2 regions of the Mesorhizobium sp. ESP-6-4 genome follow, and region 2 is predicted to be linked to the other one. Evidence: riboswitches for the same ligand, from Rfam matches in the RefSeq annotation. Region 2 holds a riboswitch; the other holds the start of a gene.
What was found. A riboswitch is a leader RNA that binds a small molecule or an ion and turns the genes downstream of it on or off. The one in region 2 is predicted to bind cobalamin.
Positions count from the first base shown of each region.

Region 1 (4,181 bases), on a different contig from region 2:
GAGATATTCGTCCAGCTGTGGGACGTGGACGAAGGCGGACCGGTCCATATGCCAGCCGGCAAATTCGCCGCGATCATCCGCAAGGTTTCGGACCATGTCGCTCTCGATGGGGCTGCTAAGCTGACCTTCGAGGTCAGCGACGGCGTGCGCCCCATCGAACTGCACCGGGCAGCCCAGCCGAGCCTTGTTGGCGGGACGGTTGAGGTCGAGCTGTCGCCACGGCCGTCAAGCTGCAAGCCGCGCGACCGCTGGCTGGAAGACAGAAGGCAGCGAGCGGGTGCGGAGGGAGTCGCTGCTGTTGAGCCCGCTAATGGTGACGCGCCGCCCTGATCAGAACCGGATCATGCCATTGGCCTGCAACAAATAGAGGCCCACGAGAACGATGGCGATCAGCGCCACCCAAACGGCTGTCTTGCTCATCCGCGCAATCCCTGTCGATCGGCGACAGTGAACGCGCGCGCCACGGTTGTGTTCCCGATATGCCAGGCTGCACATCGCCTAGACAGGATCAAGTCACGAATTGCTGGACGATGCGCGTCCGTGCATAGTGGCGGCAATGGCGCCTGGTCGATGAAGATGGCTGTGGATGACAAAGCGGACAATCCGGGCGTGGCGGTGTTTCCGCCGCTGCTCTTTCTCGTGGCGCTGATCGCGATGCTGGCGCTGCGCTATGTCTGGCCGCTGGCGATCGGCGGCCGCCCGCTGACCATCGTGCTCGGCATAGTGCTGGCAGCACTGGCGGTTGCGATCATCGCCTGGGGACGCTCGACGATGTTGCGCGGCGGCACCAATGTGAACCCGACGCTGCCGACCACCGCGATCATCACCGGCGGCCCGTTCGGCTTCACCCGCAATCCGCTTTATGTCGGCCTGATGGGACTGCTTCTCGGGATCGGGCTGCTGTTTGACAGTTGGTGGGCCGTCATCGCGACCATCGCGAGCTTCCCCATCCTGCATTACGGCGTGGTGCTGCGCGAGGAGGCCTATCTGGAACGCAAGTTCGGCGAACCCTACCGCGCCTACAGGGCGAGCGTGCGCCGCTACCTTTGAGCATCAGTCCTTCGGCGCGTTGCTGTAGAGCGCCACGCCGACGCGGTCGTTGCGCCGCCACCGCACCAAAGCGCGATAGGCCGTATCGTCGGCCGGGACCTCAAGCAGAAAGCGGTCCGGGATCTCCACATTGGCGCCGACACGCAATTCCGCGCCCTGCTCGTGCTGATTTCTGACCGAGCAGCCGATCCTGACGCCGGCGGCGATGATCGTGGCTTCCTTGAGCACGAATTCGCGCGCATGAAGACGACGTTCGGTCTCGGGATAATCGGCCATATCCGGCGGGCTCCTCAGGCAAGGCTCTCCTCGCCACGGGGCCGCACTATAGCAGCGAGGCGTTTCCGTTCCGTTAGCGATTGCTGAAACAGTGGTGTGCCGGCTTGATATGCCGGCCGGGTTCACGGATGGAGCGTTCACGCCTGGGCGTTCAGCCGGCGACAGTGATGCCGCTCGCGCGCAGCACCCAGCGGCGGCCGTCGCTGCGGAACTCGGTGAGCGACAGCGGCTCGATGTCGATCTTCCAGACTGAGGAAAGCGGCGCGCCGAGCACATGCGCCATGGCGGCGCGGATCGGCATGGCATGCGTCACCGTGACGATGTGACCGCTTTCGCCGGCCAGCCGCTCCATCAGCGCAGCACCCCGCCGGGCGACGTCGGCGAGCGATTCACCGCCATGGGGCGCCGCGTCTGTACCGGCGAACCAGGCCGCCATGCCTTCCGGATCCTCGGCCTGCACCTCTTCGAAGCCTTTGCCGGCCCAGCGCGCGAAATCCTGCTCGGCAAGCAGCGGCTCGACCGTCGCGTCAAGGCCGAGCGCCTCGGCCGTCCGCCGCGCAGCCAGCGCCGGACTTGTCCAGACACGGTCGGCGCGACGCAGCGAAGCGGCCAGCGCGCCGGCGCGATCGAGGGCGCGCGGCTCCGGCGGCTCATCGTTCGGAAAGCGGCCCTTGCGCATGCCGGCCGTCGCTCCGCTTGCGATCATCGTCAGGCGGACAAGCATGAAAAACTCCGTGGCCCAGCGAAAAACAGGCCTCACGAAGCCGTGCCGCCATTACATGTCGTTGACAGGCGAACGAAGTGCTGACAAGTGTCTTAGTGCTATACGGGATTGGAAGCCGGTGCGAGTCCGGCACGGTCGCGCCACTGTAATCGGCACCAGCCGAAAGTCAGGCCTTATTCCGCAGCACTCGATCAACGGGACGCAGTATCCCAAGGGAGGTCAATATGTCCGACACCACCTTCGCCCCCAGCTACGGCCCGGTTGCGATTCCGGTCCGCGAGCTTCTGCCCTGGGCCATCCTCGGCGGGCTGCTTTTGATGCTGGCGATCTATTTCGTCGGCGCGGAAGAAGGCGCCACCTCGCTGATTCGCGGCACCTATGTGCACGAATTCGTGCATGACGGCCGCCACCTGCTCGGCTTCCCCTGCCACTAAAGCGGTTCAGCATCGCTGAACCTGCTTTCGATTCTGATCCAACGCAATTCCGGACGGAAAACCGCTGCGCACTTTTCCTGGAATTGCTTGGTTGGCTTAACGCAATTCCGGACGGAAAACCGCTACGCACTTTTCCTGGAATTGCTTGGAGGGATTGGTGACATGGTTGGAAAACTTTTGCTGCGCGGCATGCTTGTCGGGCTGGTCGCCGGGATTCTGGCGTTCGCCTTCGCCCGCGTCTATGGCGAGCCGCAGGTCGACAAGGCGATCGCCTTCGAGGAACAGCAGGCCCAGGCCGCCGGCGGGGCGCCGGAGCCCGAGATGGTCAGCCGCGCCACGCAAGCCGGCATCGGCCTGGCAACCGGCGTGCTGATCTATGGCGCCGCGCTTGGCGGGCTGTTCTCGCTGGTCTTCGCCTATGCCCATGGCCGGCTGGGCTCGCTCGGACCGCGCGGCACCTCGGCGCTGATCGCGGCACTCGGCTTCCTGGCCGTGATCGTGGTCCCCGGCCTCAAATACCCGGCCAGCCCGCCGGCGGTGGGCAACGCCGAGACCATCGGCTACCGCACCGAGCTGTTCTTCATCATGATCGTCGTCTCGATCGCGGCGATGGTAGCGGCGGTCGGCCTGGCGCAGCGGCTGTGGAACCGGCTCGGCGCCTGGAACGCCTCGATCGTCGCGGGCCTCGCCTTCCTCGTCGTCTTCGCGCTGGTGAAGGCGGCGCTGCCCGACATCAACGAAGTGCCGGAGAACTTCTCGGCGACCGTGCTGTGGCAATTCCGCGTCGCCTCGCTCGGCATCCAGCTGGTGCTGTGGACCGTCGTCGGGCTCGGCTTCGGCGCGGTTGCCGAACGCGTGGTCGCGGTGCGCGACCAGCGCAGCCCGGCACGCCGCTACGCCTGAAATCCGATGCGTTGGCCGCCACGGTTCTGCGCCCTGGCGGCCAAAGCGGCTCAACGGTCGGTACGACCGCAGAGCCACTTTGGTCTTTCGTTTTCTCGCAATTCCGGACGGAAAACCGCCGCACACTTTTCCTGGAATTGCTCGGTTGCGGCGCTGCTCGCATTTCTGGCCGCCACATCCGCGCAGGCGCATGGCGGATCCTCGGCCCCGCCTCCTCCCGGCATCCAGATCCCCAGCCTGACCCACGGCCAGATGGCCGTCATCGCGCGCTATCGCGGCAAGATCCTCGACCTCGCCCAGCGCCAGACCGCGACCGACCCGACCTTCCGGCGGCTCTACAATCACGGCAATCTGCAATTCACCTATTGCCTCTGGGGCTTGATGCCGGGCAGCCTCGGCGACGAGGAAAGCCCGTTCAACGAATGCAGCCACGCCTATCTCGCCGCCGCCAAGGCGCTGCTCACCTATATGGCCACAATGCCCTCTACCGAACGCAACGCGAAGGCGCTGATCTCGGACATCGATGCCGAGATGGTGCGCAGCGGCGCGGCGTGGATCCTGTGCCAGTATAGCGGCGAGGCCTCCAGCACCGGCGCGGTCGTCGAGCCCAGATGGCGCGACATCTTCTTCCACTTGCCGAGCCTTGCGGTGATCCTCGCCACGGTGGCGGCGCTCGGCGCCGCTGCATGGTCGATTTTCCGTTCACCCGCTCTGCGAGCCGGCGCTGCTTAGAACGGTTCAGCGTTTCACGGAATCACCGAACCGCTCCCGGTCTTGCGTGTGATCGTTTTCAG
Region 1 is NZ_JAIUGS010000017.1:75,746-79,926, reverse strand. It holds gene LB523_RS23630 (DUF6428 family protein) at 1-330, shown strand, start outside; gene LB523_RS23625 (methyltransferase family protein) at 583-1,050, shown strand; gene LB523_RS23620 (PilZ domain-containing protein) at 1,054-1,326, opposite strand; gene LB523_RS23615 (histidine phosphatase family protein) at 1,478-2,050, opposite strand; adenosylcobalamin (AdoCbl) riboswitch at 2,132-2,283, shown strand; gene LB523_RS23610 (CbtB domain-containing protein) at 2,275-2,484, shown strand; gene LB523_RS23605 (CbtA family protein) at 2,647-3,387, shown strand; gene LB523_RS23600 (hypothetical protein) at 3,640-4,119, shown strand; gene LB523_RS23595 (dienelactone hydrolase family protein) at 4,134-4,181, opposite strand, start outside.
Region 1: linked by a shared signal. The riboswitch ahead of LB523_RS23610 (CbtB domain-containing protein) and the one ahead of bluB (5,6-dimethylbenzimidazole synthase) in region 2 are both predicted to bind cobalamin.

Region 2 (4,181 bases):
ACGTCGCCCGGCGCGATCACCATTTCGGTGCCGAGCGAATCCCGATGCCTGATCCTGCCGTCGAACAGGTAGGTGACGGTGGAAAGCCCGATATGCGGATGCGGACGCACGTCGAGCGCATGGCCGGCGCGCAGGATCGCAGGGCCCATGCGGTCGAAGAAGATAAACGGCCCGACCAGCCGGCGCTTCGCCGTTGGCAAGGCGCGGCGCACCTCGAAGCCGCCAATGTCCTTGGCGTTCGGAACGACCATCAGCTCGATCTGGTCGCAGGCGAAGGCATCGCCGGGTTCGGGATCGTTTCCCGGAAAGAAGCTCATGTCGGATCCTCAGGCGAAACGCAGCGCCGACCTGGCCTTCGCCTTGGCAGCTTCTTCCTCGCGGTTGCGCGGTTCCTGATTGGTTTCGAGCGAATCGATCAATTCGCGCGCGACAGCGGCGATCGCCTCGACGGCATGGTAGAAGGCATGCTCGTTGCGCTTGGACGGCTTGGTCGAGCCGCTCAGCTTGCGCACGAATTGCAGCGCTGCGTCATGCACTTCGTCATTGGTCGCCGGCGGCTCGAAATTGGCCAAGGTCTTGATGTTGCGGCACATGGCTTGAACTCCTTACCTGCTTTCTCTGCCCTTACCCGGTCTGAGATCATCCGCTGAGGTGTTGAGATTCAGGTCAGGCCGAGCCGAAAATGGTGGTTTCCGAGAACCGGAGCGGAGCGTACTTGAAGTACGTGAGCACCGGAAGCGCAGGAAGTTGCCATTTGCAGGCCGGCCTCACCTGAATATCAACACCTCAGTCGGCGTCCAGCGGTTCAGTTCCCACCGGCTTGCCGTCGCGCGACAGCCTGATCTTCTCGACCTTGTCCTCGGCCGCTTTCAGCAGCCGGTCGCAATGCGCCTTCAGCGCCTCGCCGCGCTCATAGATCTTGATCGATTGGTCGAGCGGGACGTCGCCGCGCTCAAGATCATCGACGATCTTCTCCAACGCGTCGAGCGCCTGTTCGAAGCTCATCGCCTTGACGTCCTCATTGCCTTCCAATGCCATACTCTATCCCTTCATCAGCCGCCCGACATGGGCGGCGACTGAAAATGCCAGTCCCTGCAGATCGTAGCCGCCTTCCAACAGGCTGACGAGCCTGTTGGAGCTATGGCGCCCGGCGCGCTCCATCAACTGGCCGGTCGCCCAATCGAAATCGTCCTCGGTCAGGTTGATCTCGGCCAGCGGATCGCGGTGGTGCGCGTCGAAACCGGCGGAAATGATGATCAGGTCCGGCGCGAACGCGTCGATCGAGGGCAGCACGCGCGACAGGAAGGCGTCGCGGAAGAGATCGCTGCCGGTCTGCGGCGCCAGCGGCGCGTTGACGATGTTGCCGGCGCCGGTCTCGTTCTTCGCGCCGGTGCCCGGGTAAAGCGGCATCTGGTGCGTCGAGCAATAGAGCACCGATGGGTCGTCCCAGAAGATGTCCTGCGTGCCATTGCCGTGATGAACGTCCCAGTCGACGATGGCGACACGCTCGGCCTGGTGCTTCTTCTGCGCGTAACGGGCGGCGATCGCCGCCGTGTTGAACAGGCAAAAGCCCATTGCCGTGGTCTTTTCGGCATGATGTCCAGGCGGACGCGCGGCGACGAAGACGTTTGCCGCACGGCCCTCGAAGACGTCGTCCACCGCCGCGTTGGCACCGCCGATCGCCGTCACCACGGCCTGCCAGCTTTTCGGGCTGGCGCTGGTATCGGCGTCGATCGACACGATCCCGCTCTCAGGGATCGCCCCGCGCACGCGCTCGATGAAATCCTCCGGGTGCGCATAGAGGATGGTTTTCTCGTCGCCTTCCGGCGCCTTGACGCGGTCGAGCGCCGCAAAAGCCTCGTCATCCAGCACGCGCTCGATGGCGCGCAGGCGGTCGGGCCGCTCGGGATGGCCGGGCGGCGTGAGGTGTTCGAGGAAGATCGGGTGCGTATAGAGACGGGTGGCCATGGCGCCTAATCTAGGGACCTGGCGGCCGAATGACCATGTTTGGCAGGCCGAATGGCTGGGGAAATCGCGTCTTGCCGTGTCGCTAACGCCATTGGCGCGGCCCAAGCTTCGCTGTAAGGTCGGGTCGCTGCCAGGTGCCCGCGACGCGGGAGAATCGGGAACACGGTTGAACTCCGTGGCGTGCCCAACACTGTAAGGGGGACCGCGCCGGCAAACGCCACTGTCGAAGACGGGAAGGCGCCGGATGCGGGACGATCCCGAGCCAGAAGACCGGCCCGGCAGACATGGTTTTCCGCTTGGTCAGGCGGGGGACTGCTTGTCGCAAGGGGAAAAGCGATGACGGCAGCAGCGATCGCCGCGAGCGGCGACGACTTTGACCAATTGGCGCGCGACGCGGTCTACCGGGCCATGTTCACCAGGCGCGACGTGCGCAGCCATTTCGTCCCCGACGATCTCGATGACAATGTGCTGGCGCGGCTCATCACTGCCGCGCACCATGCGCCGTCGGTCGGCTATATGCAGCCGTGGAATTTCATCGTCATCCGCGACGCCGAGCGGCGCAGACAAGTGCGCGACCTGTTCCTCGCCGCGCGCGAGCAGGAGTTGCCGGCAATCGAGGCGGAACGGCAGGCGCTCTACCGCAAGCTGAAGCTCGAAGGCATCTGCGAAAGCGCACTCAACCTGTGCATCACCTGCGACCGGCAGCGCTCGAAGGACTCGCCTCTCGGACGCTGGCACAATCCGGAGATGGATCTCTACAGCACAGTCTGCGCGGTGCAGAATTTCTGGCTGGCGGCGCGGGCGGAGGGTGTAGGCGTCGGTTGGGTGAGCATCATCGAGACCGAAGCGCTGAAGCGGCTTCTCGCGATCCCGGAGCATGTCACGCCGATCGCCTATCTGTGCGTCGGCCGCGTCTCGGCCTTCGCGCCGAAGCCGGACCTCGAGGCGCATGGCTGGGGCAAGCGCCTGCCGCTGCCCGAACTGGTCATGAGCGAGACGTTTCGCGGCGCCGGCGAGGCGCCGCTTAAATCGGCAATCGCAAAGCTCGGCGGCGCATCAAAGCCATGATCAGGCGGCCCTCGGCGTATCCCAGCGCGAGCCGCCGCCGAAAGAGCCCAGCGCCTTGTCGCGCAGTTCCCTGAATTTGGACGAGGTCTCGGCGAGCCGGCGGTCCCATTCGGGATTGGGCGCCTGGCCTTCGATGGCTTCGAAATAGACCTGCATCAGCGAGGCGATGGCGAAGGGCTCGATGAAGGCTGCCTTGAAGGCCCAGGCAAAGACGATGGCCAGCACGAAAGCCCAGCCGGCAAGCTGGCCCGGCATGACCCACAGAATGGCGGCCGCAGGCGCCAGCATCAACAGGAAGATGACGAAGGACACGCCCCACATGATCGCCGCCAGCCAGATGGCGTTCTTGACCATGTGCTTGCCGTTCTGCGCGTAGAGCACGACGCCTTGCCTCGCCGTCTCGAATGGCGAGTTCGAACTGATGCGGATGTTGTAGCCGAGGATGATCTCGTCGACATAGGTCAGCGACAGGCGGATCACCGTGTTGATGAAGCTGACGATACCGCTCAGGCCCGGAATGGGCAGGAAGGCGGCGATGCCGCCGATCAGGCCGGTGATGGCTCGGATGGCGCCCTTGACCAGCTGGTCGACGACGAAAAGGATGTTGGCCTCGGCAAAGCGCTGGGTGACCACTTCCTTCGCATAGGCGATCTGGCCCTGGCCGTCGGGGACGTCATGACCGTCGATCAGATGCACCATGACGGCGATATGGCCCGCTTTCAACACATAGAGGATATATTCGCGGATCCAGTAGACGGCGATCGAGACGACCCCGAAGCCGACCACGCCACCCCACAGCGCAAACGACATCGGACCGTCGGGATCGGTCGAGATGTGCCCGACGCCGTAACCGACGCTGGCGCCGGTACCGGTCGCCATGATGTAGGCGACCGTGATGCCGAAATAGACGATCATGCGAAAGATGATGAACGGCCATGTCCGCATCACGATCGACACGGACCGGCCAATGCTGAAGTCCCACATGGCCCCGACTCCCCATATCCTAAGAGTTGGCGGAGGAGGATGCGCTTGCCCCGGCGATTGTCAATCGCGGCAGGGTTGCGCCGGCCCGAAACCGGTGCACAAGCCGGGTGGCTCGGTTACCCGAGCGTGCCATCAAGGCTTCTTGCGCAAGCCTTCGAGCA
Region 2 is NZ_JAIUGS010000018.1:14,145-18,325, reverse strand. It holds gene LB523_RS23915 (pirin family protein) at 1-317, opposite strand, end outside; gene LB523_RS23910 (DUF2277 domain-containing protein) at 327-593, opposite strand; gene LB523_RS23905 (exodeoxyribonuclease VII small subunit) at 787-1,038, opposite strand; gene LB523_RS23900 (histone deacetylase family protein) at 1,042-1,968, opposite strand; cobalamin riboswitch at 2,084-2,262, shown strand; gene bluB (5,6-dimethylbenzimidazole synthase) at 2,305-3,036, shown strand; gene LB523_RS23890 (hypothetical protein) at 3,037-4,020, opposite strand; gene LB523_RS23885 (TetR/AcrR family transcriptional regulator) at 4,153-4,181, opposite strand, start outside.